DNA from 2 places in the Caballeronia sp. PC1 genome. Region 2 is predicted to be linked to the other one. Evidence: predicted binding sites of a transcription regulator. Region 2 holds the regulator's gene; the other holds the start of a gene.
What was found. The regulator FliA, encoded in region 2, starts transcription of late flagellar genes. The targets are predictions, from matches to a motif close to CTAAAGTTTNNNNNNNNNNNGCCGNTA.

Region 1 (15,294 bases), 2.6 Mb from region 2:
AACTCCAGCAAGTCGGTTTCAAAAAAACCCAGTCAATCGGCTGGGTTTTTTATCTCAGTTGCACCTGTTTCAGTTGTTCCCCGATAGCTCAGTCGGTAGAGCGCCGGACTGTTAATCCGTAGGTCCCTGGTTCGAGCCCAGGTCGGGGAGCCAAGAGCTTCAGTCAAAAAGCCCAGTCACGCGACTGGGCTTTTTGCTTTTGCACGCTGGATTGCTTAGGCGAGCCACACGACGGTCAGCGACCGCACGCCCTGCGCGCCGCGAATCAGCACGCCTTCGATATCCGCCGTCGCCGACGGCCCCGTCACGAGCACCGCATAGCGCGCCGATTTGAAATCGGGCCGCCGGTACACCTGCTGCAAGCCATCGACGAGCGATGCAGGATCGAGCAGCACGACGAGGTGCTGCGCCAGATAGCCGATCGAATTCACGACGTACTCGTCTTCGCTGAACCACACCGAGCCGGTTTCCGCCACGCCGAAGCGCCCTCTCACGACGCCCACGTCGACATCTTCCAGCGACGCGGGAATCGTCTCGGCCGACAACTCACGATTCCCTTCGACGCCCGCCACCGCCGATGCGATCACCTTCGCGTCCGGAAAGCGCGCGGCGATCATCGCCTGCACATCGTCTAGCGAAGCTGCATCGACGCACGTGCCGCCCATCGCGGTGAGCGCGGTCGTGAAACGCGTCTTCGGATCGCCGCCGGGTGACGGAAAAATGGGCACATCGGGACGCGGCCGCGACGCCGGTTGCGCAGCACGGATCTTCGAGAGAAAAGCTTCGCGGGTCGTCATCGGGCGTCCTTCCGGTTTTTGCGATACCACTCGTGAAATGTCTCGACAGGCGCTTCGGGCAAATCGCGCTGACGTCCCCAGATGTTGAGCGGGTTATAGAGCACGAAGTTGGGCAGGCGCTTCAACGCGCCGCCGAGCGATGCGACCGTCGCGCGATAAAGCGTCGGGCTCGCGAGCAGCCGCCCCGCCATCTTCAGGACTTCCTGCTTCACGAACGGCACTTCGTGCTTCTCGGCGATGACCGCGCGCCACTTGTAGATCTGCTCGTGGATGTTCACCTTCACCGGACACACGTTGGTGCAACTGCCGTTCATCGTCGAGGCGAACGGCAGCGCGCTGTAGCGCTTCAGATCGTAGGTCGGGTTGATGATCGCGCCGATCGGCCCCGAATACGTACCGCCGTACGACAGGCCGCCGCTTCGCCGATACACCGGGCACGTGTTCATGCACGCGCCGCAGCGGATGCATTTGAGCGAGAACCAGAAATCGTCCATCGCGAGGCGCTCGGAACGGCCGTTATCGACGAGGATGTAATGCATCTCCGTGCCCTGCCGCGGCTTGCGAAAGTGCGACGTGTATTGCGTGATCGGCGAGCCGAGCGCGCTTCTCGACAGCATGCGCACGAACACGCCGAGATCGGCGATCGTCGGAATGATCTTCTCGATGCCGATCGACGCGATATGCAGCGGCGGCACGTTCGCCGACAAATCCGCGTTGCCCTCGTTCGTGCAGACGACGACCGTGCCCGTTTCCGCCACCGCGAAGTTGCAGCCGGTCATCCCCGCCGTCTTTTCGCGCACGAAATACGGCCGCGTGTTCATGCGCTGGCTTTCGGCGAGATAGTGGATGTCGCTGTTCTTCGGATCGGTGCCGATGGTCTTGCCGAACAGTTCCGCCACGTCCGCGCGCAGCTTGTGCACCGCCGGCACGACCATGTGACTCGGGTCCTGATGATCGAGCTGCTGAATGCGCTCGCCGAGATCGGTTTCCATCACGGTGATGCCGCGCGGCTCCAGATAGTCGCGCATGTAGCACTCATCGGTGAGCATCGACTTGCTCTTCACGAGCGAGGTCATGCCGCGCGCGCTCATCAGCTCGTAGACGAGCGCGTTGTGCTCTTGCGCATTCGCCGCGAAATGTACGACGACGCCGTTCTTCCCGGCCTCATCGACGAATTGCGCGATGTAGTCCGCGAGATTGGAGAGCGTATGCTCCTTGATGCCCGACGCGAGCTCGCGCATCGTCTCCCATTCGGGGATGCCGTGCGCCTGCGCATCGCGCTTCGTGCGCAAGTCCCACAGCCGCTTGTCGTGGAACGCGACGTGATCGGGCTTTTGCAGGAACGCGCCCGCCGCTTTCGCGTGATCGATACGGACGGTTTTGCTCATCCTCTGGCTCCGTTCAGAACCTGCGCGATGTGAATGAACCTCGCGTCGAGCTTCATGCGCTCGGCGCAGCCTTGCTGATGCATGAGACACGACATGTCGCCCGACACGATGTACTGCGCGCCCGCGCCGACGTGATCGCGCACTTTGTCCTGCCCCATGCGCACGGAGACGGCCTCTTCCGTCACGGAGAACGTGCCGCCGAAGCCGCAGCATTCGTCGGGGCGCGCGGGCGAGACGAACTCGATGCCCTTCACGCCTTCGAGCAGCGCGCGCGGTTTCGAAAACGGCGTCGCCGCCACTTCCGAGTTCGATGTCTCGCGCAGATGCCGCACCGCGCTGCAACTGTTGTGCAGCCCGACGCGATGCGGAAACTCGGCCCACGGAAACTCGCGCACCTTCAGCACGTCGTGCAGGAACTCGACCAGCTCGTAAGTATTGCGGCGCACCTTCTGCACCGCGCTCGTCTGCTCGATCGCGGTGAAATGCTCGCGCACGTGATGAACGCAACTCGCCGACGGCCCGACGACGTAATCGTAGTCGGCGAAATTGCGGGCGAACACGCGCTCCGCGCCCGCGGCCTGCTTGTGTGCGCCGCTATTGGCCATCGGCTGGCCGCAGCAGGTCTGGTCCTGCGGATAGTCGACATCGAGCCCGAGCCGCTCCAGCAGCTCCAGCGTGGCGATGCCGACCTGAGGATAAAACGCGTCGATGAAACAGGGGACGAACAAAGCGACTTTCATGGCGCTCCAAACGTGGGGAATTTGGTAAGCTTGGTCTGACCAAGACTTTAAAGAGATGCGCCTTTCGTGTCAAACTCGGGGCACTCCCATGCATTCACCCTGCTTTCGCGCCAAACGATGACTTTCCAGCCTGTCCATGCCCACTCCTACGCCCGCGTGCGTCTCTCCGATATCGTGTCGGGGCAGATTCGCGAGTTGATCTCGAACGGCGCGCTGCTGCCGGGCCAGCGCCTGCCGGCCGAGCGCGATCTGGCGGAGCAGTTGAACGTGTCGCGCCCGTCGCTGCGCGAGGCGCTCATCCGGCTGGAATCGGACGGTTTCATCCGTGCGGCGGGCCGCGGCGGCTTCGTCGTCTCCGATGTGACGGCGCCGCTCGTGTCGCATCCGCTCGCGGCGCTGCTCGAAGCCCAGCCGAACGCCAGCGCCGACGTGCTCGAACTCCGCCACGGCCTGGAGACGCTGTCCACCGCCTACGCCGCCGAGCGCGCGACCGAGGCCGATCTCGCGCGCATCGCCGCCGCGTTCGACGCGCTGCAGAACGCCGTCGCCGAGAAAAGCACGCGTATCGCGGAAAAAGACGCGGCGTTCCATCTGGCGATCGCGGACGCGACGCACAATATCGCGCTCGCGCACGTGATGCACGGGCTCGACGAACTGGTCCGCGAATCGATGCTCACGTCGCACCGCCTCGTCGATTACGACGACGAAGTCGAAGCGAACTTGATGACGCAGCATCGCGCGATCTTCGACGCGATCGTCGCGCGCGATCCGGCGCGGGCGCGCGAGTGCGCGGGCGCGCATCTCGACTACGTGCGCACGCTCTACCGCGACCGGCTGGCGAAGAAGAATCGCGCCGCGTGACCAACGCCCATACGTCCGATCACATTACGAATTTGTAAGCCGCAAGAAAGTGATGATAGGACTTGGCCTACATGGATTTCGGACGCACACGGCTAACGCGCCCCAACCTTCTTCGCGATACTGAAACCGTCAACAACAACACGCGATGGAGGACAACATGCCTTACCTACTCGGATGGCTGCTCGGTGTGCCGGTGATCGTTCTGGTGATTCTGTATCTGATCTTTCATTGACCGGCAGCGCGGCGATGTATCAAAAAGAGCCAGGGGCGTCGATACAATACGACGCCCTTTCTCTTTTTCCGAAGGAAGCCGATGAAACGCTTATTTCTCGCGCTCGCCGCACCGCTCATGATGATTTCCGGCGCGGGACTCGCGCATGCCGAGGAAATCGCCAGCGTCAACACCAACTTCCGCTTCACCGGCTCGGACCGCGTGACCGTCGAGGCCTATGACGATCCGCTGGTGCAAGGCGTGACCTGCTATGTGTCGCGGGCGCGCACGGGCGGCGTCAAAGGCACGCTCGGCATCGCGGAAGATCCGTCCGAAGCGTCCATCGCCTGCCGCCAGGTCGGGCCGATCAAGATCACGCAGCCGCTCAAGCAGAAGACCGACGTGTTTTCGGCCGGCATGTCGTTCATCTTCAAGACGCTGCATGTAGTGCGCATCGTCGATGCGAAGCGCAACACGCTCGTCTACATGACCTACAGCGACCGCATCGCGACCGGCAGCCCGAAGAACAGCGTGACGGCGGTGCCCGTGCCCGAAGGCACGACCATACCGGTGAAGTGACGCGCAACTGTCCGGTGCGGCGCGAAGCAAAGTTGTAAACTAGGCGGTTCCGTCCGTCCCGAAATTCGCGAACCATGAACGCCGCCCGCTTCCGCAATGCCGCACGCTACTGGCGCTCGCCGCTCGTGCCGGACGCGGACATGGTCACGGCCGAATACTACGATCACGAATTCACGCCGCACTGGCATGACGCCTACACGGTGCCCGTGATCGAAGCGGGCGCGGAATGCTACGACTATCGCGGCGCGCATCACGTGGCCGAAGCCGGCTCCGTGCCGGTCATCAATCCGGGCGAACTGCACACGGGCGCGCGGGCGGTCGATGCGGGCTGGCGCTATCGCGTGTTCTATCTGCCGGTGCCGTTCGTCGAAGATCTCGCCCACGCGATGTCGGCGCAGAAGGCCGCGTCGCCGTGGTTTCCGGTCGATATCATTCGGGATCCCGATCTGGCGCGGCGTCTGGTGATCGCGCATCGGCTGCTGGAAAACGGGGCGGACCCGCTCGCCGCGGAACTGGCTCTCGTCGATGCGACGAGCACGCTGCTCGCCCGCCACGCGCTCGAACGTCCGGCCGTCGCGCCGCTCGCCGCCGACGCGCGCCGCGTCGCAACGATGAAATCGCGCCTCGCCGACGATCTGCTCGAACCGCTCACGCTCGCCGATCTGGCGCAAACCGTCGGCCTCTCGACCTTCCACGCCGCGCGCCTCTTCACGCGCGAAACCGGCCTCGCGCCGCACGCGTGGCGCAATCAGATGCGCATCGTGCGCGCGCTGCCTGCCTTGCGCGCGGGCGCATCCGTGACGGACGTCGCCGCGGCGAGCGGCTTCACCGACCAGAGCCATTTCACGCGGCATTTCAAACGCGCGTTCGGCGTGCCGCCCGGCCGCTGGCGCTGAATTCGCACCCTGAACCCGATGAGCGCAAGAAAGTACAAGCGTCCGATGCGGCGCGTTGCGTATCCTCCGCTTTCATAGGAGGACCATCTTGAACGCATCACCTTTGCGCGAATTCGCCGCCGGCGCGCGCGACACCATCCCGATGATGATCGGCGCCGCGCCCTTCGGCGTGATCTTCGGCACGCTCGTCACCGCGAGCCCCCTGACGCTCTGGCACGGCCAGCTCATGTCGCTCGCCGTGTTCGCGGGCTCGGCGCAATTCATCGCGGTCGGGCTGATCGCATCGCACGCGAGCTTCGCCGTCATCTGGGCGACGACGCTCGTCGTCAATCTGCGTCACGTGCTCTATTCGGCGACGCTCTCGCCGTATGTCGCGCATCTGCCGCGCCGCTGGCGCTGGGCGCTCGCGGGCCTCATGACGGACGAAGTCTTTGCCGTCGTCTACGCGCACTATCAGAAGCGCGCGCCGGGCGAAACCGGGCCGCACTACTTTCTCGGGTCCGGCGTTGCGATGTATCTGAACTGGCAGTTGTGGACGCTCGCCGGCCTGCTGTTCGGCGCGGCGTTTCCCGGCCTGAAGTCGCTCGGCCTCGATTTCGCGATGGTCGCGACGTTCATCGCCATCATCGTGCCGCAGCTCGTCGCAGTGCGCTTCATCGCGGCGGCGGCGGCTTCGGGCGTGCTGTCGTTCGCGTGGCAAGGCTGGCCGTACAAGCTCGGGCTGCTCGCCGCCGTGTTCGTGGGTGTCGCGGTCGGCATGGTGCTCTCGCTCATGGAAAACCGGCCGCAGACGAAGCAGCGCCTCAAGAACACCAAGGAGCGCACGCAATGAACTACGTCTGGTTGATCCTGGGCATGGCGCTCGTGACGTACGTGATCCGCGCCGCCGTCTTCGTGCTGGGCGAGCGCCTGCCGTTTCCGCCGGTCGTGCGCAACGCGCTCTCGTTCGTGCCGGTGACGGTGCTCACCGCGATCATCGTGCCGATGACGGTCTCGCCGCACGGCGACGGTGCCGAAATCACATGGCGCAATCCGCAGCTCGTGGCGGCGCTCGTCGCGGTTATCGTTTGCGTGTTCACGAAACGGCCGCTGGTGACGATTGCGGTGTCGCTCGCGGTGTTTTTCCTGTGGCAGTTCGTCGTGCTGGGCTAAACGTTTCCCGCCGATCCACTGCCGATCGGCTTTCAAAAAGCCTCGAAGAAACCTCAAGTTCCCGGAAATCGCGCCGATATCAGAAACGAATGGACTCCGCCTGAAACGCGGCGCCGCCAGCATTTCCCGCCTCCGGGACACCGGAGAGCGGAACCGGGAACCAACATGCGTCAAATCACCCTGTCGCTTCGCGACGAGACGATCGCTTCGCTGGAACGCGACTTCGAAGCGTTTCTGCGTCTGTCGCTGAAGCTCGATCCACAATTCGTCACGCCGTCGTTCGAGGACTTCCTGCGCGCGAAGCTGCTCGACAACAACACGCCGCTCACCGAGCAGGCCGTGCAGCGCATGCTCACGCACGGCCAGTACGCCTGGGCCAAGCGCGCGCTCGACAAGGAGTTTCCCGACGTCGTCGAAATCCTGATCCGTCAGGCCGCCGAGCACGGCTTCGCGTTCGCGATCCGTGCCGACTGGACCGCGGAGGATCTCGTGAAGGCGTCGCGCGAATGGGCGACGGCGATCGTCACCGAAGCGAAGGGCGACCTGTCGCAAGTGGACATGCTCGCCTCGCAGATCAAGTCGGCGGCGGCGGATATCCGCGAAGTCGAGGAAAAGATGCAGACGCCCGCATGGCGTCTCGCCGATTCGCTGCGCCAGCGCGTCTACGAAACGAAGATTTCGGTGGAAACGAGCGTGGGCTCGACGGCGCGCGAGAAGCTCGGCGAACTGCGCTGCCTGCTGCGTCTGGGCATCGTCTACGGCTCGATCCAGAAGCAGGAAGCGCAGCAGGTGCTGGAATATTTGCGCTCGCTGCGGCCCGAGCTTTTCGTCGAAGAGCCTCACGACGGCTTCACGCGCTTCGCCGCGTGGCTGCGCAGCATCTTCGCGCCGGCGCCGCGCGCGCCGAGCACGTCGCGGGCACAGCGGTAAGCGCTTTTAGTTTTTCAGTCCCACATTCCCTTCAGGCGCGCCGCGATATCGAGCTTCGCTTTCGCGGCCGCCGCGAGCCCCGCCGCTGTCGGCGCGGCGGGCGCAATCACCGGCGGCCACGCCGCCGCCTCGAAGTTCTGCATCAGATGCGGCGGAATGAAACGCGTGCGCTGCGCCCACACGTGCCGGTCGCCGAGATGCGTCTGGTTGTGCACGTAGAAACGCTGCGGCGTGACGATGTGCAGATCTTCCTTCGCGCGCGTCATCGCGACATAGAGCAGACGCCTTTCTTCGTCGATTTCCTCGTCGCTGCCCGTACCGAGATCGGACGGAATGCAGCCATCCACGCCGTTCAGCACGAACACGTTGCGCCATTCCTGGCCCTTCGCCGAGTGGATGGTCGAGAGAATCAGATAGTCCTCGTCGAGCAGCGGCACGCCAGATTCGTCGCTGGTTGCATCGGGCGGATCGAGCGTGAGTTCGGTGAGAAAGCGCTCGCGCGTCGGATACGTCGCCGCGATGCTTTCCATCTGCAAGACGTCGCCGATGCGGATCGCCGCGTCCTCGTGATTGCGTTCCAGATGCGGCTCGTACCAGCGGCGGATCATCTCGAACTCGGCGGGCCAGCCCGACTCGCGTCCGCAGAGCTTCGCCATCAGGCCGACGAAGCGTGGCCAGTCGTCGCTCGCTCGTGCGGGCGCCTGGAACGCGGCAATGGCGCTCGATGCGACCGCGTCCGGTGCGCTCACACTGTCCAGCAAACGCCCCGCAATGGCGGGACCGACGCCCGGCAACAGTTGCGCGACGCGAAAGCCCGCGACGCGATCGCGCGGATTCTCCGCCCAGCGCAGCACCGCAAGCACGTCCTTCACGTGCACGGAATCGAGAAACTTCAGCCCGCCGAACTTCACGAACGGAATGTTCCGGCGCGTGAGCTCGATTTCGAGCGTCGCGCTGTGATGCGCCGCGCGAAAAAGCACCGCCTGCGCCTTGAGCTTCATGCCCGCCTCGCGCGCCTCCAGCACTTTCTCGACGACATAGCGCGCCTGATCGGCCTCGTCCGCGACGGAGACGACGCGCGGCTTTTGCGCCGATGCCTTGTCGGTCCACAGATTCTTCGTGTAGCGCTCGCTCGCCATGCCGATGACCGCATTCGACGCCTCGAGAATCGGCTGCGTCGAGCGATAGTTGCGATCGAGCGTGACGGTTGCGGCGGGCGGATCGAAATGGCCGGGAAAATCGAGGATGTTGCGCACCGTCGCGCCGCGAAACGAATAGATGGACTGCGCGTCGTCGCCGACGACCGTGAGGCCGCGGCCGTCCGGTTTCATCGCGAGAAGAATGGACGCCTGCAGACGGTTCGTGTCCTGATATTCGTCGACGAGCACGTGATCGAAGCGGCTCGCGAGATCCGCGGCCAACGACGGCTCCGCCGCGAGATGCGACCAGTAGAGCAGCAGATCGTCGTAATCGAGCACGCTTTGCGCCTGTTTCGCGCTGACATAGGCGGCGAAGAGGCGCTTGAGGTCGGCTTCCCACTCGCGGCACCACGGATACGAATGGTCGAGCACGCGCCCAAGCGATGCGCCCGTATTCACGACGCGCGAGTAGATCGCGAAGCACGTCGACTTGGCCGGAAAGCGCTTTTCCTTCGACGACAGGCCGAGCTCGTGCCGCACGAGATTCATGAGATCGGCGGAATCCTCGCGGTCGTTGATCGTAAACGACGGCGCGAGCCCGACGAGATCGGCGTAATCGCGCAACAGCCGCGCGCCGACGCTATGGAAGGTGCCGGACCACGTCAGACCCTGCGCGATGGCGCTTCTCTTTCCGAGCGCGTTCATGGCGATGCGCGACACGCGCCGCGTCATTTCGAGCGCCGCGCGCCGCGAAAACGTGAGCAGCAAGATGCGATGCGGGTCCGCGCCCTTGACCAGCAGATGCGCGACGCGATGCGCGAGCGTGTTCGTCTTGCCCGAACCCGCGCCCGCGATCACGAGCAGCGGCCCGCCGCGATGGCCGGGTTCATCGACGCCGAATTCGACGGCCGCGCGCTGCGCCTCGTTGAGCTTGGCGAGATAGTCGGCGGCCTGCTGTGCGGCGGATTCGGCAACGGTGTCGGGAAGCGTGAGCACGGAGAGAGACGGCGGGGGAAAAGGTGACGCACACTGTATATCCATACAACCCGCGCGCGCAAGTCCTTGGCCTGGCTAGGCTTTTGGCCCCAAATGCAACGAGCCCGGTCCGCAAGGGATCCGGGCTCGCATCGTTCTCGAAAACGGGTTATTGCGCCTTCTTCGCGTTCTTCACCTTTGCGTCGGCGGCGGCTTCGTTGGCTTCGGATTGCGCCTCCGTCTTCTTCTTGTCGGCCTTGGCCTGCGCGACGGCGGCGTCCTTGTCGGCTTCGGCCTGCTTCTTCGCGGCCTTCTGATCCGCCTTCGTCGGGGCGTCGCTCGTCGTCTGCGCGATCGATGCCACGCTTACGCTTGCGAACGTTCCCGCGATCAGCGCGGCCAGTAGTGCATGTGCTTTTCGATTCATGATGTCCTCCCTTTCCCAATGCATTGCCGCGAAGCCATGACGGCTTCGCGGCGCTTCACGCTCAGTGCTGCAGGCCCGTGTCCTTCGGCGCGCGCGGCTCCGTCGCGTTCAGTTCCGCGCGGGCGGCGTCCTTGTCCGCCTTGCGGTTGATCTTCGCGTTCTTGACGTCCTCCTTGTACTGCGCCTTGGCCTGCTGGTTCTGCGCCTTCAGTTCGGCCTTCGACGCCTTCTTCGACGCGCTGTATTCGGCGTTCGCCTCCGCGTTCGCGTTGCGGCGCTGGACGAGCGGATCGGTCGGCGCGGGCGCGACGACGTTGTGCTGCGGCGGTGTCACAGGCGCCTGGCCCGCGATCTGCCCGTTTGCCGCGGCATCCGGCGCGGGCTGCATCTGGGCCTGCATTTGCGTCTGCGCCTGCACCGGCGCGGGTTGCGTCGCGGTCTGCGCGTAGGCGCCCGAAGCGGCAAGCGTGGCGATGGCGGAACCGATCAGAAGAATTCGTGCGCGAGTCATGAGCTAGTCCTCTCTTTAGTTGGCGTCGGCGGCACCCGAACGACGTGAAGCAGGCGTCCGCGCGACTTTTGTCGATTGGAAAGATGACCGAAGCTGCATCGATCAACAGGTCGGACCGGCGTGCGATCGGGCGAGTTCGCGAAAACCAGTCATTGTTACTGACGGTTTCATCTGGCTACATTTGCCAATCGACCCGCTTGCGACCGGATTACCGGCGTCCGCACAGCGAACAGCACGGCGCATGCCCGAAGCGGCGGCGGCCGTGGTTTATCATGGAGGCCTTTCCTGTTTCGCCGTCCCATGCCTGCACTGCACTTCACCCTCACGGGCGACTACATCGAGCTTCACAACCTCCTCAAGATCATGGGTCTCGCGGACAGCGGCGGCTCGGCGAAGGCGCGCGTCGCGATGGGCGATGTCACCGTCAACGGCCAGGTCGAGATGCGCAAGACCTGCAAGATCCGCGCGGGCCAGAAAGTAAAGATCGACGGCCAGACCATCCACGTTCGCGCGCCCAAATAGCGTCGCGCGCACTTGCGCGCACACGCCGCGCGCTTGCCAAAACCCGGCCATAAGCGAACGCGTCATCGACACGGCGCGCGCGACGCAATAAGCTAGTCGTCTTTCGTTCTGGTTTCAGCGTCGGTTCCCGTCAGCGCGTCTGCGCTTCGATCTTTGCCCCTTCGCTTTCCAGTCCACGGCGCTCAGTGCACTGACTGATGCGCCGTCATCGTTTCGATCCGGTCAACCATGCAACCGCAAGCCACGCGCGCCACGCGCGCGCATCAAGGACCGCCGAGCCTCTCGCGTCACGCTGTCGATACGGCGCGCCTCGCCGCGCCGCTCGCCATCGCGCAGCTCTCGCAGATGGCGATGGGCGTCACCGACACCATCCTGCTCGGCTCGCTCGGCCCGGACGCGCTCGCCGCGGGCGGCCTGGGCGCGAATCTCTTCTTCGTCGTCGTGACGCTTTTGCAGGGTGTGCTGACCTCGGTGTCCGTGTCGGTCGCGCATGCGCGCGGCGCGAATGCCGACGACCGCGTGCCGAGCATCTACTGGACGGGCCTCGTGCTGTCCGTGCTGCTCGCCGTGCCGGCGTTCGTGCTGCTGAGCTATGCCGAGCCGATCCTGCTCGCGTTCCACGAGCCCGCGACGCTCGCGAAGAACGTCGGCGAGTACTGCGCGGTGCTGCGCTGGGGGACGCCTGGCAGTCTCATCGGCATCGGGATGATGCGCGCGTTCCTTCCCGCGATCGGCGCGGCGCGCAGACTCTTGTGGATTTCCATCGGCGGCGTCTTCGTCAACGGCTTTCTCAACTACGGGCTCATTCACGGCGCGTATGGCATGCCGCGCGAAGGCTTCCTCGGCTCCGCGGCGGCGACGACCATCACGGTCTGGCTGACGGCGGCGGCGCTCGTCGCGGTGCTGCATCTGCGGCCGCGCTACAAGCATTTCGTCGTGCGCGCGCGCCCGCGCCTGCCCTTGATGGGCGAACTGTTCGGCATCGGCTGGCCGGTCGCGATCACGTACGGCGTCGAATCGACGCTCTTTCTCGCCACCGGCATGATGGTCGGTCTGCTCGGCGAAGCGCCGCTCGCCGCGCATCAGATCGCGCTCAACGTCGCGTCGGTCGCGTTCATGGTGCCGCTCGCGATCGGCCAGGCGGCGAACGTGCGCGTGGGCTACTGGGTCGGCGCGGGCGTGCCCGTCGCGGCGCGGCATGCGGGCTTCGTTGCGATCGCGCTGGGCGTCGGCTTCATGATGTGCTCGGGCCTCGTGCTGATCACCGTCCCGCATGCGATCGTCGGCCTCTATCTGCATCTGGACGATCCCGCCAACGCGTCCACCGTCGCGCTCGCCGCATCGCTCCTCAGCGTCGCGGCGGTGTTCCAGATCGTCGACGGCATGCAGACGGTCGGCTCCGGCTGCCTGCGCGGTCTCAAGGACACGCGCATCCCCATGCTCGCCGCCGCGTTCGGCTACTGGGGCGTCGGTTTTCCGACCGGCTACGTGCTCGCGTTTCACTTCGAGCTCGGCGCAAAGGGCCTGTGGTGGGGGCTCGCGGCGGGCCTCGCGAGCGTCGCCGCGCTGATGACCTTGCGGTTCCATCGCATCAGCCGGCGGTTCATCGAGACGGGCGTCGCGCCCAGGCCCGACGACGCCGGCGCCCCGGACGCCGCGCCGCACGGCCACGTTTGATAAGCACCCGAGCCGCGCGCCGATATGCATAGCAGGAATGCTTGGTTGGTGCGCGCGGGGCGCATTGCTAGGATGAACCCGTCTCCTCCTTGAGACATCTGTGACAGGGGTTGTCAGCCCGCTTCAGCCAAGCGGGCTTTTTTTCGTCCCTATGGTTCGTTGCTCTCTACCGCGCGGTGTCGCGCACGGCCATTTCCCGATTTCCCATACAATAAATTCGAGACGCGCCGCGCGAGAACGCTTCTTGCTTGGTGTCGTCCTGAAAACGTGTCGTGACGTACGGATCGCGACCACTAAAAAGAGGAATCGAAGTGTCGGAAAGCCGGGGGATGTGGGAAGCGGCCGGGCGTGACGTAGAGCGCGCAAGCATCGAAGGAAGATTTCGCGCCGCCGTGCGCAATGTGGCCATCGTCGTGATGATGGCGGCGCTCGCCGCCTGCGCGGAGCGCCCGCCCGCGACGGCGTTCGACCGTCCGTCGAGCCAGGCGCTCTCCACGAGCGAAGCGACGCCGCTCGCGGCCGCGCTCGCGCCGCTGGAACAGCAGCATCCGGACGAGTCCGCCGTGCGCCTTCTGCGCACCGGCACGGACGCGCTGCAGGCCCGCGTCGCGCTCGCGCGCGCGGCGACCAGGACGCTCGACATGCAGTACTACATCGCCGAGGAAGACAACACCGGCAAGCTGCTGCTCGGTGCCGCGCTCCATGCGGCGGATCGCGGCGTGCGCGTGCGCATGCTCGTCGATGACCTGAACTTCAAGGACATCGACCGCATCATGGCGGCGCTCAACTCGCACGACAAGATCGAGATTCGCGTGTTCAACCCGTTCGGCAGCGCGCAGCGCAGCTTGTCCGAGCGCACGCAGAACGTCTTCACGAACCTGAGCCACTTCACGCGCCGCATGCACAACAAGGCGATGATCGCGGACAACCAGATCGCGATCGTCGGCGGGCGTAATCTAGGCGACGAGTACTTCAGCGCAAGCCCCACGCTGCAATTCCGCGATCTCGACGTCTTCGCCGCAGGCCCTGTCACGCACAAGATTTCCGCGAGCTTCGACGATTACTGGAACAGCTCGCTCGCGTATCCGTTGCGCGGGCTGAACAAGCAGAAATTCGATGCTTCCGAGCTCGACAAGACCCGCGACGATCTGCGCGCGCACTGGCGCAAGCAGGCCGATCCGCTGAACGCGAAACCGCTCAACGCGACGCCGCTCGCGCAGCAGATCGCGCGCGGGGAAATGGGCCTCGTCTGGGCGCCGACGGAGTTCTGGGTCGATTCGCCGTCGAAGATCGAGCGTCCGAGCGACGACTACAAGAGCCCGCCGATGACGCGCCTCGTCGATCTGCTGAAAGACGCGCAGCGGGAATTCCTGATCATCTCGCCCTACTTCGTGCCGCACGACGCGGGCGTGAAGGCGCTTGGCGATCTCACGAAGCGTGGCGTGCGGGTCGCGGTCCTGACCAATTCGCTCGCCGCCACCGACGCCGTCGCCGTGCAGGCCGGCTACGCGCCGTATCGCGTGCCGATGCTGAAAAACGGTGTCGAGCTGTACGAGTTCAAGCCGATCCAGGCCGAAGGCGAAGCCAGTCCGCGCGCGGGCCTGTTCGGTTCGCAATCGCGCGCGAGCCTGCATGCGAAGGCTTATGTGATCGATCGGAGTATCCTCGTGATCGGCTCCATGAATCTCGATCCGCGTTCGTCGAAGCTGAACACCGAGCTCGCGCTCGTGATTCACGACAAGGCCATCGCCAGCGAAGCCGCCGGTCTTTTTGCCGACGCCATTTCGCCGAAAGTCAGCTGGCGGGTGCAACTCGCGAGCGCGGCGGTCGATGAGGAGATGCGGCGCACGGGCGCGCCGCGGTCGGGCCTCGTCTGGACCGCCGAGGAAAACGGCAGCCTCGTCACCTGGAACTTCGATCCCGAGGCGGGTTTTTATCGCAATCTGATGACGGGCATCTTCACGCTGCTGCCCGTCGACCAGCAGCTCTGATCCAATTTCGAGGGAATCTCAGGCCATGACACAGAACGCGAAGGACGGCGTACGGATGGAGAAGGACACGTTCGGCGAGATCGCCGTGCCGAACGGCAAGCTCTGGGGCGCGCAAACTCAGCGCTCGCTGCAGAACTTCAAGATTTCTACGGAAAAGCAGTCGCCCGAACTCATCACCGCGCTCGCGATCGTCAAGCACGCCGCCGCCGAGGTGAACGAAGGGCTGAAGGTGCTCGATTCGAAGAAGGCCCGCGCGATCATGCAGGCGGCCGAGGAAATCATCGACGGCAAGCATCCCGATGAATTTCCGCTCGCCGTGTGGCAGACCGGCTCGGGCACGCAGACCAACATGAATCTGAACGAGGTGATCGCCAATCGCGCGAGCGAGATCATGGGCGGACCGCGCGGCGAGGAGCGTCTCGTCCATCCGAACGACGACGTGAACCGCGGCCAGTCGTCGAACGACGTATTCCCGACGGCGATGCACGTCGCGGCGGC
Region 2 (15,294 bases):
ACTGGAAATCGCATATGGGCCAGGCGCCGTCGCTGTTCGTGAACGCCGCGACCTGGGGCCTCATGATCACCGGCAAGCTCGTGACGACCAACAGCGAAGCGGGCCTGAGCTCCGCGCTGACGCGTCTCATCGGCAAGGGCGGCGAGCCGCTGATCCGCAAGGGTGTCGACATGGCGATGCGCCTGATGGGCGAGCAGTTCGTCACCGGCGAGACCATTTCCGAAGCGCTCGCGAACAGCCGCAAATACGAAGCGCGCGGCTTCCGCTATTCCTACGACATGCTCGGCGAAGCCGCGACGACCGAAGAAGACGCGCAGCGCTACTACGCCTCCTACGAGCAGGCGATCCACGCGATCGGCAAGGCCGCGGGCGGGCGCGGCATCTACGAAGGCCCGGGCATTTCGATCAAGCTCTCCGCGCTGCATCCGCGCTATTCGCGCGCGCAGCAGGAACGCACGATGAACGAACTGCTGCCGCGCGTGCGCTCGCTCGCGCAACTGGCGCGCCGTTACGACATCGGCCTGAATATCGACGCTGAAGAAGCCGATCGCCTCGAACTGTCGCTCGATCTGCTCGAAGCGCTGTGCTTCGATCCGGAACTCGCGGGCTGGAACGGCATTGGTTTCGTGGTGCAGGGTTATCAGAAGCGCTGCCCGTTCGTGATCGACTATCTGATCGATCTCGCGCGCCGCAGCCGTCATCGCTTGATGATCCGCCTCGTGAAGGGCGCGTACTGGGATACTGAAATCAAGCGCGCGCAGGTCGATGGCCTCGAAGGCTATCCGGTCTACACGCGCAAGATCTACACGGACATCTCGTATCTCGCGTGCGCGAAGAAGCTGCTCGGCGCGCCCGATGCCGTGTATCCGCAATTCGCGACGCACAACGCGTTTACGCTGTCGGCGATCTATCACCTCGCGGGCCAGAATTACTATCCCGGCCAGTACGAGTTTCAGTGCCTGCACGGCATGGGCGAGCCGCTCTACGAAGAAGTCACGGGCCGCGACAAGCTGAATCGTCCGTGCCGCGTGTACGCGCCGGTCGGCACGCACGAAACGCTGCTCGCGTATCTCGTGCGCCGCCTGCTCGAGAACGGCGCGAACACGTCGTTCGTGAACCGCATCGCCGACGAGTCGATTCCGGTGAAGGAACTCGTGCGCGATCCGATCGACGAAGCGCAAGCCATCGTGCCGCTCGGCGCGCCGCACGCGAAGATTCCGCTGCCGCGCCAGCTTTACGGCAACGAGCGCCCCAATTCGATGGGCCTCGATCTGTCGAACGAGCATCGTCTGGCGTCGCTGTCGTCGGCGCTGCTGGCGAGCGCGAACCATGCGTGGCGCGCGGAGCCGATGCTCGAAGGCGGTTCCGTCGATAACGGCGCTCCCCGCGATGTGCGCAATCCGTCCGATTCGCGCGATCTCGTCGGAACCGTGGTCGAGGCATCGTCCGAGCAAGTGAGCGCCGCGATCGCCAACGCGGTTGCCGCCGCGCCGATCTGGCAGGCGACGCCCGTCGAAGACCGCGCCGATTGCCTCGCGCGCGCCGGCGATCTGCTCGAAGCGCAGATGCATACGCTGATGGGCCTCATCATCCGCGAGGCGGGCAAGTCGTTGCCGAACGCCATCGCCGAAATTCGCGAGGCGGTGGACTTCCTGCGCTATTACGCGTCGCAGATTCGCGCGGAGTTTTCCAACGACACGCATCGTCCGCTCGGTCCGGTCGTGTGTATCAGCCCGTGGAATTTCCCGCTCGCGATCTTCATGGGCCAGGTGGCCGCCGCGCTCGCCGCGGGCAATCCGGTGCTCGCGAAGCCCGCCGAGCAAACGCCGCTGATCGCCGCGCAAGCCGTGCGCATTCTGCGCGAAGCCGGCGTGCCGGCCGGCGCGGTGCAACTGCTGCCGGGCAATGGCGAAACCGTGGGTGCGGCGCTGGTCGCGGACCCGCGCACGCGCGCCGTGATGTTCACCGGTTCGACGGAAGTCGCGCGCCTCATAAACAAGACGTTGTCCGAACGCCTCGATTCCGATGGCCGTCCGATTCCGCTGATCGCCGAAACCGGCGGCCAGAACGCGATGATCGTCGATTCGTCGGCGCTCGCGGAACAGGTGGTCGCGGACGTGCTGCAGTCGTCGTTCGATTCGGCCGGCCAGCGCTGCTCGGCGCTGCGCGTGCTGTGCCTGCAAGACGACGTCGCCGATCGCACGCTCGAAATGCTGACCGGCGCGATGAACCAGCTCGCGGTCGGCAATCCGGATCGCCTTTCGACGGACGTAGGTCCCGTGATCGACGGCGACGCGAAGCGCGGCATCGATGCGCACATCGCCGGCATGCGCGACAAGGGCCGCAACGTCACGCAACTGCCGTTGCCCGACCACTGCGCGCAAGGCACGTTCGTTCCGCCGACGCTCATCGAGCTCGACAGCATCGACGAGCTCAAGCGCGAAGTGTTCGGCCCGGTGCTCCATGTGGTGCGTTATCGCCGTTCGAACCTTGATAAACTCCTCGACCAAATTCGCTCGACCGGTTACGGCCTTACGCTCGGCATCCATACGCGTATCGACGAAACCATTGCGCATGTAATCTCGCGGGCGCACGTGGGCAACATCTACGTGAACCGCAACGTGATCGGCGCGGTGGTCGGCGTGCAGCCGTTCGGCGGCGAAGGTTTGTCCGGAACGGGGCCGAAGGCGGGCGGCGCGCTGTACTTGCAGCGCTTGCTGGCGAAGCGTCCGACCGGCTTGCCGAAGTCGCTTGCGAGCACGCTGGTGGTCGATCAGTCGGCATCGAAGGACACCCCGTCCGCGTCGCTCACCGCGTTGCGCGACTGGGCGATCGGCGAGCGCGATCCGCAGACGGCCGCGCGCTGCGACGGCTATCTGCAACACGTGATGGCGGGCGCGACGGCCGTGCTGAACGGCCCGACCGGCGAGCGCAACACCTATACGCTCGGCGCGCGCGGCACGGTGCTGTGCGTGGCGGCGACGGCGAGCGGCGCGCGCGCGCAATTCGCCGCGGTGCTCGCGACGGGCAACCGCGCGCTGTTCAGCGGATCGGCGGGCGAGCAACTGGCGGCGTCGCTGCCTGCGTCGCTCAAACCGTACGCGCGGGTCGGCAAAGCAGCGGAAGATTTCGACGCCGTGCTGTTCGAAGGCGATAGCGACGAACTGCTTTCGCTCGTGAAGGAAGTCGCGAAGCGCACCGGGCCGATCGTATCGGTGCAGGGCGTGGCTGCGGGAGCGTTCGCCGACGCTGGCCACGACGGCGAAGACTACGCGCTCGAACGTCTGCTGACGGAACGCTCGGTGAGCGTGAACACGGCGGCGGCGGGCGGCAATGCGAATTTGATGACGATCGGTTGAGACACCCCTCGAACGCTCGATTCAAACGAATTCAAACAAGCGGCAGCGGGCACGGCGATCCCGGCAAGAGCTGCCATCCACACTGGAACAAGGAGAAGCTATGAAGCACACGATGACCAAGCTGGCAGCGGCCATGACGCTCGTCGGCCTGTCGGTCGCGGGGACCGCAGTTGCGCAGCAAGTCGAGGACGTGAAGGTCGGTTACGCCGGACCGCTGACGGGCGCGCAGGCGCACTACGGCAAGGACATGCAGAACGGCATCACGCTCGCCGTCGAAGATTTCAACGCCACGAAGCCGACGATCGGCGGCAAGCAAGTGCGCATCGTGCTGGATTCGGCGGACGATCAGGCGGACCCGCGCACGGGCACGACCGTCGCGCAGCGCCTCGTCGACGAAGGCATCAAGGGCATGCTTGGCCACTTCAACTCGGGCACGACGATTCCCGCATCGCGCATCTACGCGAACGCGGGCATCCCCGAAATCGCGATGGCGACCGCGCCGGAATACACGACGCAAGGCTTCAAGACGGCCTTCCGCATGATGACCTCCGACACGCAGCAAGGCTCGGTCGCGGGTGAATTCGCGGTGAAGAACCTGAAGGTGAAGAAGATCGCGATCGTCGATGACCGCACGGCTTACGGCCAGGGTCTCGCCGACCAGTTCGAGAAGGCCGCGAAGGCGGCGGGCGGCACGATCGTCGTGCGCGAGTTCACGAACGACAAGGCGGTGGACTTCAAGGCGATTCTGACCAAGATCAAGTCGATGAATCCGGACCTCGTGTACTACGGCGGCGCGGATTCGCAAGCCGGCCCGATGGTCAAGCAGATGAAGACGCTCGGCTTCCGCGCGCCGCTGATGGCGGGCGAAATGGTGAAGACCGACACCTTCATCAAGATCGCGGGCGACGCGGCGGACGGCACGGTGGCATCGCTCGCCGGCCTGCCGATGGACGAAATGCCGGGCGGCGCGGATTATTCGGCGAAGTACAAGAAGCGCTTCAACGAAGACGTGCAGACGTACTCGCCGTACGCCTACGACGGCGCAATGGCGATGTTCACGGCAATGAAGGCCGCGAACTCGACGGACCCGGCGAAGTATCTGCCGTTCCTCGCGAAGACGGACATGCAGGGCGTGACGGCGAAGCACCTGTCGTACGACTCGAAGGGCGATCTGAAGAACGGCGGCATTACGCTGTATAAGGTCGTCGGCGGCAGGTGGACGACGCTGCAGAGCGTGGGCGGGAAGTAAGACTCCGGTCTTCTTAAGCCTTCGATCAGAACGGCTCGGTTCGCGTAAGCGGCCGGGCCGTTTTTCGTCGAGGCACACGCCCGCTCAGGTTGTGCGGACTTTCTCGGCCACCGGACCCTTCTGGCCGATGCCCTCCTGAAAACTGACTTCCATGCCCTTGTAGACATCGTCGAAGTCCGCGTCGATCAAGGCGGAGCAATAGAAGAACAGGTTCTCCTTTGCGCCTTCCGGCCGGATGAATCCATAGCCGTTCAGCACGCTGGCGATGGTTCCTGTTTTCCAGTCGTCGTCCCCGGCGCTGAGCGATTGAATCACGTTCTTCTGCCGCTGGAAAAGCGAGTTCAACGCTTCCCGCTCGTCGCCTTGAGCGTTGTCCATCCGGTCGATGACGTCGGACATCATGACCGGATAAGCCACCTCGTTGAAAAGCAACTGGCTCGGCCGCGTGCCCTTTTGCTCGCCCGTGGCGTCTTCATAGGCAAAGGACCAGCCGAGCGCCAATACCGGCATGCCAAGCGCCTTGAGCTTGCGCGCGAGCGGAATGTAGTCGCTGTCGCCAGCGATCAGCACGGCAACATCGAACCGCTTCTCCGCCGCCATTTCGTATGCTTCGAGTGCGAGCCATACGTCGATGCCCTTTTCTTTCCCGGCGAAGTTCATGGGAAGGTAATGGGTCGTGACGTTCTCTTTCATGAGAAAGTCTTCGAACACACGCTCCCTGTACAGCATGTCTAGTCCTTTCTCGACGCTTTGCTGAGCCGAAAACCGTCCGCGAAAATAATGCAATTCGACGAGGTGGCAGTCCTTCGGATTCAGATCGTTTTCGAGGGCGATTTTGTACCGGATGTAATCGTGAAGTCCGCGCACAGATATCCACGCGTTCTTCTTATGCTGATGCATGTAGTACTTTCGCACCACGTCGAGATAGTTGCCGTCATAGAATATGCCGACCCTGAGGAACCGTTTCGTGGCGAGGGGTATTGGAGTTGACACCAATGGACTGCCTCCGTACGTAGGCTGGGCAAGACAGTGTCGTAAGTGTGTCGATGAATATAAAGATGAAAATGCTTAATAATGCCTTTCTATGCGTGCGGTGAAGCAGCTATTTTGAACCGATGGTCAATGAGATTCTTGCCTTTGTGGAAGTTGAATTGACGGTCGTCCATTAACGATTGCCGAAAAGCGACGACAAGCAATCCTGATTGATTCGAGCGCAGTCCGCGCGTGGGCTATCGATCTGGGCGCTTATTACCCGTCACCATCGCGCGAATCAGGTTCTCTCGCGTCCAGAAACTCATCAGTACTGCTGCAACGACATGCACGCACACGCACACCTCGACGGCAATCGACAGCCACGTGTGAATCTCCTGCGGCCAGTCCTCGCCCCAGAACGCATCGAGTCGCATGATCCAGCCCGACACCGCGAGCGCGAGAATCAGAAACCACAGCAAAAGCGCCATCAATCCGCCGAGCGGATTGTGCGATACGTGATGCACCGGCTTGCCCCTTGCAAGCGAGCGCAGATATTCGGAGAGATGTGAAAACGTCGGCCACCACGCGGCAAAGCGCGCATGACGCGAGCCGACGAAGCCCCACGCGATCCGCGCCACGACAAGCCCCGCCGCGACGTAACCGAGCAGGCGATGCGTGGAATCCGTCGGACCGAACAGATTCCACAGCACGATGCCCGCGACGACCCAGTGCGTCAGCCGGACGAAGCCGTCCCAGACTTTCACCGCGCGCGCGTCACTCGACTTCCGACTTCACGACAGCCAGCGTCTTCGTGTCGTAATAAATCTCGACCTTCTTGCCGTCCTTGTCGTGGCCGTAGATCTCGTAGCAGTTTCCATCGACCTTGAATTTGCGAATCTTGTAGCCTTGCGCCTCGAGCTGCGCCTTGGCGTCCGATTCCTTCATCCACTCGCTCTTCGGATGCGCCGTGCAGTCCGCCTTCGCGAACGCCGCGCCCGAAAAACCCAATGCCAACGACAAAGCCAGAACCTTAAGCATCGCTAACTCCCGGTGGTTTCGAACTGGCTACTCTACTGCCACCGGATGCGCGCCGCAAGCAAATCGAAAGTTTGTCCGCTAGCGCTGGCCTTGCTGGCGAATTTGTTCGAGTGTCGCGCCCGGCGTGCTCTGATCCTGCGGAATACGGATTTCGATGACCGCCGGCAGCCCCGAAGCCTGCGCGCGCTCGAACGCGGGCATGAACTGATCGGTCGTCTCGACGAGTTCGCCATGCGCGCCGAACGCGCGTGCGTACGCGACGAAGTCCGGATTCGTGAGCCCCGTGCCATGCACGCGATTCGGATAATGCCGCTCCTGATGCATGCGGATCGTGCCGTACTGCGCGTTGTTCACGACGATGAAAATCACCGCGAGCCCGTACTGCATCGCCGTGGCGATTTCGTTGCTCGACATCATGAAGCAGCCGTCGCCCGCAAACGCGATCACCGTGCGCGCCGGATAAAGCGACTTCGCGGCGATCGCGGCGGGCACGCCGTAGCCCATCGCACCGCTCGTCGGCGCAACCTGCGAGCGGAAATGCCGGTACGAATAGTGCCGATGCAGCCACGTCGCGTAATTGCCCGCGCCGTTCGTGAGGATCGAGTCGGCGGGAATCGTCTCTGCGAGCTGACGCATGATTTCGCCGAGCTGAACGTCGCCGAGCATCGGGCGCGGCGTGCGCCATTCGAGGTACGCCGCGTGCGCCGCTTCGGCGCTGCCGGCCCATGAGACGCTGGTGGGCGGCTCCAGTGAGGCCAGAAGAGAGGCGATTTCGGGCATGCCCGACACGATCGGCAGATCGGCGCTGTACACGCGGCCGAGCTCTTCCGCGCCCTGATGCACGTGGATGAGCGTCTGCTTCGTCTTCGGAATATCGAGCAGCGTGTAGCCGCCGGTCGTCGATTCGCCCATGCGCGGGCCGAGCACGAAGAGCACGTCGGCATCGCGCACGCGCGCGGCGAGCGCCGGATTGATGCCCAGGCCGACATCGCCCGCATAGTTCGCATGCTCGTTGGACAGCGTGTCCTGATAGCGGAACGCGCAGCCCACCGGCAGTTTCCATCGCTCGACGAAGCGCGCGAAGTCCTGCGTCGCCTCGGCGGTCCAGCCGCTGCCGCCCGCGATCACGAACGGCTTCTTGGCGTTCGCGAGCAATTCGCTCAGACGCGTCATCTGCGCCGCCGAAGGCGACGCCGCCACGCGCTGATAACGCGGCGCGGGCGGCGCGGCGTCGACGGCTTCGGTCAGCATGTCTTCGGGCAACGCGAGCACGACCGGCCCCGGACGGCCCGATGTCGCCGTGTGAAACGCATGACTCATGTATTCCGGCACGCGGCGCGGATCGTCGATCTGCGCGACCCACTTTGCCATTTGCCCGAACATGCGCCGGTAGTCGATTTCCTGAAACGCTTCGCGGTCCATGTGCTCCCGCGCGCATTGGCCGATGAGCAGGATCATCGGCGTCGAATCCTGAAACGCGGTGTGCACGCCGATCGACGCGTGCGTCGCGCCCGGCCCGCGCGTGACGATCGCGATGCCCGGCTTGCCCGTCAGCTTGCCGACCGCCTCGGCCATGTTCGCCGCGGCCGCCTCGTGGCGGCAGACGATCGTCTGAATCTGCGAGGTTTCGTCGTGAAGGGAATCGAGGACCGCAAGGAAGCTTTCTCCGGGCACGCAAAACACGCGTTCGACGCCGTGATGCGCGAGCGCATCGACGAGAAGACGCGCACCGGTGGTCTGAATCTGAGCGGGGACAGCGGACGCCATGCGAAGAAGTCTCCTTTTTTGAGTGTCCAGGCAGTCGCGAGCGCGAGCCGGACCGTGAGCGAATTGCCCTAAAGCTTACGCCCACGCGCCGATGTCCGGAACGAAGCGAGGCGGAATCTTTTTCCGGCGACGCGCACGTTTGCGCCGGCCCCGCATGTCCATCAGCCGAAATACCCCTTTTTCTCACCTTTTATCCAGCGATGGGCAAACGCTCAAGTTCGCAATAATGGCTTCACTGAAAAGCGGGCACGGCAATAACGCAGAACGTGCCGCTGGCTAAAGATCGCAGTCTCACACCTCATCGGGGGCAAGTTTGAACATTCGTAAATTCATCGGCGCGAACAGCCGCGACGCATTGCGCCAGGTTCGTGAAGCGCTCGGACCCGATGCCGTGGTGTTGTCCAATCGCACGCTGGATGATGGCTCCGTCGAGATCGTCGGTGTCGCGGACAGCGATATCGCCTCGATCTCGCCCGCCGCGAAGGAACAGGCCGCGCGTTCGTCCGGCACGTCGCGCGCCGCGCTCGCCGCCGCCGCGGCTGCGATGCCGGTCAAGCAGTCCGCCGCCAATCCGTATGCGAGCGGCGACGTGTTCTCGTCGGTCTTCGGCGCGAACACCGATGCCGACGACGAATTTCACGCCGAGCCCGAAGCCCACGCCGACGACGAACCCCCGCGCACGATGGCCGACACGAATCCGTGGCTGATCGAGCACGCGAAGCGCATCGCGCAACAGGCGTCGATGCCGTCGAACCGCCCGCTCACGGCGTCCGCGGCGATCGCGCGCGGCATGGGCGTGCCGGTGCCGGCTTCCGCACAGGAAGCGCGCGCCGCAAAAGCGCCGGAAGCCGGCAAGTACGCGATGCGTCAGCAAGCCAGGCGCGCCGAAGCGGCCGTCGAGCCGAAAGTCGAAACGCCCGAATGGGCGCGCGAAGCCGCGCAAGTCGCCGCGCGCCGCGCCGCGCAGAAGATCAACGCAAGCGCGCCGCACGCCGATGCGCCCGTGGCGAGCCAGGCGAGCGCCACGCCCGAGCACCCGTTCGAAGGCTTGCCCGCGAACGCGGCGGCCGTCGTCACGGAAGCGATCCGTGCGCGCATGGAGCAAGTCGTCAACGACACCGTGATGAACGAGCTCTCGTCGATGCGCACCATGATGGAAGAGCACTTCTCCGGTCTGCTCTGGGGCGAGCGTCAGCGCCGCAACCCGACGGGCAGCGCGCTCACGAAGCGTCTTTTCTCCGCCGGCTTCTCGGCGCAGCTCGTGCGCATGATGGTGGAGAACATGCCGGAGATGGAGAGCGTGGAAGGCGCGCTCGAATGGGTGCAGCAAGTGCTCGAATCGAATATCCCGGTGATGGACAGCGAAGACGCGCTGATGGAGCGCGGCGGTGCGTTCGCGCTGATGGGCCCGACGGGCGTCGGCAAGACCACGACCACCGCGAAGCTCGCGGCGCGCTGCGTGATGCGCTTCGGCGCAAGCAAGGTCGCGCTGCTCACGACCGACAGCTACCGGATCGGCGCGCACGAACAACTGCGCATCTTCGGCAAGATTCTCGGCGTTTCGGTTCACGCGGTGAAGGACGCCGCCGACCTGCAGCTCGCACTGTCCGAACTGCGCAACAAACATATCGTGCTCATCGACACCATCGGCATGAGCCAGCGCGATCGCATGGTGTCCGACCAGATCGCGATGCTGTGCGGCGCGGGTCATCCGGTCCAGCGCATTTTGCTGCTCAACGCGACGAGCCACGGCGACACGCTCAACGAAGTCGTGCAGGCCTACAAGAGCGCGCCGGATCAGCCGCCGCTCGCGGGCTGCATTCTCACGAAGCTCGACGAAGCGACCAATCTCGGCGGCGTGCTCGATACGGTCATCCGCTACAAGCTGCCCGTGCACTACGTTTCGACGGGCCAGAAGGTGCCGGAGAACCTGTACGTCGCGACCAAGCGGTTTCTGATCAAGAGCGCGTTCTGCATTCCGCGCGACGGCTCGCCGTTCGTGCCGCAGGACGAAGAAGTGCCGGCGCTGCTCTCCGCGTTGTCGGCGCGTGCCTCGACCGAAATGCATGGGGTGCACTTTGGATAAGTTCGTGCTCGACCAGGCGGAAGGTCTGCGACGGCTCCTCACCCGCGCCGGTTCGCGCGTGGTGGCGGTCGCGGGCGGTCCGGCGGGCATCGGATGCACGTCGGCGGTGGCGAATCTCGGCGCGGCGCTGTCCGTGCATGGCAAGGACGTGCTCGTGATCGACGAGCATCGCGACGCAGGATCGATCAGCCGTCTCGCGGGCCTCGACGATGCGGGCGCGCTCGCCGCGGTGATGTCCGGCCGCCGCGCGCTCACGGAGGTTGTCGAGCGCACGCCGCTCGGCTTCTCGCTGATGGCCGCGCCGCGCGATGAACGCATCGTTCACGACGCAGCGCAGTGCCGCGCCCTGCTCGACGGTCCCGCGGACATCGTGCTGATCGATGCGCAACTCGATCGCCACGGCGCGCTGTCGACGCTCGCGGCGCAGGCGCATGACTTTCTCGTCGTGACGCGGGTGGCCGCGTCCGCGATCACCGAGGCGTATGCGTGCATGAAGCGCCTGCACTACGCCCATGCGATCGGCCAGTTCCGCGTGCTGATCAATCACGTTCAGAACCCGGCCGACGCGGCGGTCGCGTTCGACAACCTGTCGGGCGTCGCGAGCCGGTATCTGGCCGTGTCGCTCGTGCAGGCGGGATATGTGTCCGAGGATGCGCGCGTCGCTCGGGCGAAGGAACTCTCACGCTGCGCAGTCGAAGCGTTCCCGGCCACGGCCGCGGCGCGCGACTACCGCGCGATCGCGGCGGAGCTCCTGCACTGGCCGATGCGCCCCACGCCGTATCCGGCGAAAGCGGATGGCCAGAAGAACGCGCGCAACCCGGTAGGCGACTCTGACCACGGCTTGCGAGAGGTTTTGTTTTCCGCGCATGCAATGAGCAGCACGGCGTCGATGTGATCAAGATAGGTGACCAAGATGTATAACGCCCAAGGCAAACTCTCACAGTCGGAAGTGCTGACGAAATATGCGCCGCTCGTACGCCGGCTGGGGCTTCAGCTCGTCGCCAAGATGCCGGCGAGCGTCGATCTCGACGATCTGATTCAGGCCGGCATGATCGGCCTCCTGGACGCGGCGAGCCGCTATAAGGAAGATCAGGGCGCGCAGTTCGAAACCTACGCGAGCCAGCGCATTCGCGGCGCGATGCTCGACGAACTGCGCGCGAACGACTGGCTGCCGCGCAGCATGCGCAAGACGTCGCGCGAAGTCGAATCGGCGGTGCACAAGGTCGAGCAGAACCTCGGCCGCTCGGCGAGCGAGACGGAGATCGCGGACCACATGAAGTTGCCGCTCGACGAATATCAGTCGATGCTGCAGGACTTGCACGGCAGCCAGCTGATCTATTACGAAGACTTCGACCGCTCCGCCGACGACGAGCCGTTCCTCGACCGTTATTGCGTCGATCGCTCGGACCCGCTCTCCGCGCTGCTCGATGACAGCCTGCGCGGCGCGCTGATCGAAGCCATCGACAAGCTGCCGGAACGCGAGAAGCTCCTGATGAGCCTCTACTACGAACGCGGCCTGAACCTGCGCGAAATCGGCGCAGTGATGGAAGTGAGCGAATCGCGCGTGTGCCAGTTGCACAGCCAGGCGGTCGCGCGCCTGCGCACGAAGCTGCGCGAGCAGGCGTGGACGAGCGTCGAAGCCTGAGGCTTACTAGCTGGCTTCGAAGTCGCGCGTCTCGGCGAAGACGGTCTTGCCTTCGCCGAGACTTTTCGCGCGATACATGGCGCGATCGGCGGCGCGCAGCACGGCGGTCATACCCGTCTGATGCCCGGCCGTCGCGCTCGACAGCAGACATGCGCCGATGCTCGCCGATACCGACACCGGCCGTTCCTGCACCGACGTGATCGCGCCCAGCACCGAATGGATGCTGTCCGCGACCGCGAGCACCGCGGCGCGATCGCGCACCTGATGCGCGAGCACGACGAACTCGTCGCCGCCCAGACGCGCGGTCATGTCGGTCTTGCGCATGCGCTTGGCGAGCGCGTGCGCGAACGATTGCAGCAACATGTCGCCGACCGCATGCCCGTACGTGTCGTTCACTTCCTTGAAGCCGTCGAGATCGATGAGCAGCAGCGCGGTGGCGGCATCGCCATCGCTGGCGGCTGCGGATGCGGACATCGCGCGATCGACGATCTGTTCGAGCGCGTAACGGTTCGATAGTCCCGTGAGCGGATCGGTCGATGCCTGCCGCGCGAGGTCGCGATTGACGCTGCCGAGCCGGTCGACGAGCACGCTCAGATACACCGACGCGCCCAGCACACTCAGACCCAGCCCGATCGCGGCGGGGATATTCGCATTCCACCACGGCTGCCCGATGCTCAGCGTCACGACGATGACGAGCGCCGTCGCGCACGACACGGCGAGCGTGCGCTTGCCGTAGCGGCATCCCGAGCCGATCAGAAACCAGAACATCACCCAGATGAGCGGCAGCGCCGTGGCGCCGCCCACGGCGAGCGCGAGCCCGAGAATCGACTGATCGGCGATGGTCGTCGCGGTGAGGCGCGTCTGCGATGCCGACGCCGAGCGGCTCACGATAAGCAGCGTGATCGCGCCGTAGGACACGTAAAGCCCGACGATGCGCATGACAAGGAACGCATCGCGCGAAGGATGGAGCCACGAAAAGACGCCGTATGCCACGAGAACCGCTGCGCCCATCCAGACACGCAGCGTGGCCTGCTCGCGTTCGGGATTCCGGTGTCCGGACCATGGAAAGACATAGCCCCGGCGTGCCGGTTGATGCGCCTGCTCCATACTGAACCCCTGGATGGTTTTCTTTCTTTTATCTTGCTGTTATGACCTGCAGCCCCGTCGCATGATGCCGGTGAACGTTGCACCGGCGAGCGATCCGCTATTTTGCAGCTTTTTGCGAAGAGGCTGTGTTTCGTGTAACTACTCCTTTGGCACGACTATTTCGACTTCACCGCGATGCGCGACGAATCTCTTCTTTCTCTCGACGGCGAATGGCTGCCGGTCTGCAACAGCGACGACGTGCCGGACGGCGGCGCGCGCGGGTTCATCGTCGCGGATGAAAGGATCGTCGTGTGGCGCGACAGCCTCGGCGCGGCGCATGTGTGGCGCGATTACTGTCCGCATCGGGGCGCGCAGTTGTCGCTCGGGCAGGTGATGCGCGATCAGATCGTGTGTCCGTATCACGGCTGGCGATACGACATCGAAGGGCAGTGTCTGCGCATTCCGTCGAATCCGTCGCTGCGGCCTTCCAAGCGTGCGTGCGCGACGACTTTCGTCAGCGAGGAGAAGTACGGCGTCGTGTGGATGTGCTTCGGCGAGCCCGCGCATGCGCTCGATTTTTTTCCCGAAGCCGCGATTGCCGGTGGCCGCCGCATCAACCTCGCGCCGCAGACGGTGAAGTCGTCGGCGCCGCGCGTCGTCGAGAATTTTCTGGATATGGCGCACTTCTCGTTCGTGCATGCCGGGATTCTCGGTGAGGAGGCGCACACGGAAGTACCCGACTACGAAGTCGTCGCCACCGATGATGGACTGGAGGCGCGGCAGTGCCGGTACTGGCAGCCCGCCGGGATTCCGGGGCAGGGCGGCGGCGCAATGATCGACTATGTGTATCGCGTCAAGCGGCCCTTGATCGCGACGCTCACGAAGATGGCCGGCGGCGGGCTGGGGGCGTTGCATATCATGCTGGCGGCGTCGCCGGTCACGCAGACGGAGACGCGCGCGTGGCTCGTTTCCGTGCATGAAGACGACGCGGTGCATAGCGATCGAGAGCTCTACGACTTCAATATGGAAATCCTGATGCAGGACACGCCGATCGTCGAATCGCAATGGCCCCCGCTTTTGCCGCTGGCGCTCGATGCGGAGTTGCATCAGCGGGCGGATCGGATGGCGGTGGCTTACAGAAAGTGGTTGGCGGGGATGGCGTTTGGATACGGCACGTTGCTTTAACGGTAGTCGGGCACTCCGTCATATTCTTCTCGTTTTGCGAACAATATCTTCTCCGGAGATGGGATTCCCTCATTGGAAGGAAGGCGTCAGCATTGTCGTCGAGACTTCAGACGTGCAGCGATCGGGCGCAAGACACGCGTTCGATGGCCGATTCGCCGCGAAGTCCATCAACTTTGGACGGAGCTTCTAATGAGCAATCAGGCAATTATCGTAGTGGATATCCAGAACGACTATTTCGCGGGCGGGAAATGGGTATTGGCGGGTGTCGACGCCGTTGCGGACAACGCACAGGCGGTCATCAACGCGGCGCGGAAGAACGGCGACCTCGTCGTTCATGTTCAGCACGTGACGCTGGACGCGAACGCGCCGTTCTTCGCGCCTGATACGGAAGGCGTGCAGCTTCATGCAAAGGCGAAGAACCTGCCGCATGAGCGTGTCGTCGTCAAACACCACATGAATCCGTTTCGCGAAACGGGCTTGCAAGCGATTCTCGAGCGCAACGGCATCGAAAAAGTCGTCGTGGTCGGGAACATGAGCCACATGTGCATCGATGCGGTCACGCGCCATTCGGCCGATCTCGGATACGAAACGACCGTCGTACACGACGCCTGCGCGACGCATGATCTCGAATTCAATGGCGTGCGCGTGCCGGCGGCGCAGGTGCATGCGGCGTTCATGGCGGCGCTGCGGTTCGGGTATGCGAAGGTGGTGTCGGCGGCGGAACTGGTGGGGTAGTTGCCTCTGAGGCAGCCAGTCCGACTGAACCGGCTGCACCAGCATTCCGATCGTTCAGGTGGCGTTATGCCTTGGTGAAAACTCGCCGCAGTCGGTCGAACGCCGAGGACGAGGCGGATTTATCTTCCGTTTCGACGTCGACGAAGCCTTCCGGTTGCTTGAAGTCGCTCGC

Region 1: a site for FliA is predicted at 6,677-6,703, ahead of LY284_RS01215 (DUF4088 family protein). Genes of this name have one in related genera too.

Annotation. Positions count from the first base shown of each region.
Region 1 covers NZ_JAJUBH010000001.1:253,234-268,527, reverse strand. The annotation lists tRNA gene LY284_RS01260 (tRNA-Asn) at 78-153, shown strand; gene LY284_RS01255 (LUD domain-containing protein) at 216-797, opposite strand; gene LY284_RS01250 (lactate utilization protein B) at 794-2,185, opposite strand; gene LY284_RS01245 ((Fe-S)-binding protein) at 2,182-2,925, opposite strand; gene LY284_RS01240 (FadR/GntR family transcriptional regulator) at 3,043-3,786, shown strand; gene LY284_RS01235 (CreA family protein) at 4,100-4,576, shown strand; gene LY284_RS01230 (AraC family transcriptional regulator) at 4,651-5,472, shown strand; gene LY284_RS01225 (AzlC family ABC transporter permease) at 5,615-6,304, shown strand; gene LY284_RS01220 (AzlD domain-containing protein) at 6,301-6,624, shown strand; gene LY284_RS01215 (DUF4088 family protein) at 6,790-7,554, shown strand; gene LY284_RS01210 (ATP-dependent helicase) at 7,569-9,734, opposite strand; gene LY284_RS01205 (hypothetical protein) at 9,838-10,095, opposite strand; gene LY284_RS01200 (hypothetical protein) at 10,157-10,606, opposite strand; gene LY284_RS01195 (RNA-binding S4 domain-containing protein) at 10,907-11,128, shown strand; gene LY284_RS01190 (MATE family efflux transporter) at 11,357-12,805, shown strand; gene LY284_RS01185 (phospholipase D family protein) at 13,135-14,796, shown strand; gene fumC (class II fumarate hydratase) at 14,822-15,294, shown strand, end outside.
Region 2 covers NZ_JAJUBH010000001.1:2,806,632-2,821,925, forward strand. The annotation lists gene putA (trifunctional transcriptional regulator/proline dehydrogenase/L-glutamate gamma-semialdehyde dehydrogenase) at 1-3,359, shown strand, start outside; gene LY284_RS13410 (branched-chain amino acid ABC transporter substrate-binding protein) at 3,460-4,608, shown strand; gene LY284_RS13415 (NYN domain-containing protein) at 4,693-5,601, opposite strand; gene LY284_RS13420 (cytochrome b/b6 domain-containing protein) at 5,838-6,344, opposite strand; gene LY284_RS13425 (PepSY domain-containing protein) at 6,355-6,618, opposite strand; gene LY284_RS13430 (thiamine pyrophosphate-binding protein) at 6,697-8,385, opposite strand; gene flhF (flagellar biosynthesis protein FlhF) at 8,699-10,471, shown strand; gene LY284_RS13440 (flagellar biosynthesis protein FlhG) at 10,464-11,366, shown strand; gene LY284_RS13445 (RNA polymerase sigma factor FliA) at 11,385-12,116, shown strand; gene LY284_RS13450 (GGDEF domain-containing protein) at 12,123-13,223, opposite strand; gene LY284_RS13455 (aromatic ring-hydroxylating dioxygenase subunit alpha) at 13,398-14,387, shown strand; gene LY284_RS13460 (cysteine hydrolase family protein) at 14,577-15,122, shown strand; gene LY284_RS13465 (phytanoyl-CoA dioxygenase family protein) at 15,187-15,294, opposite strand, start outside.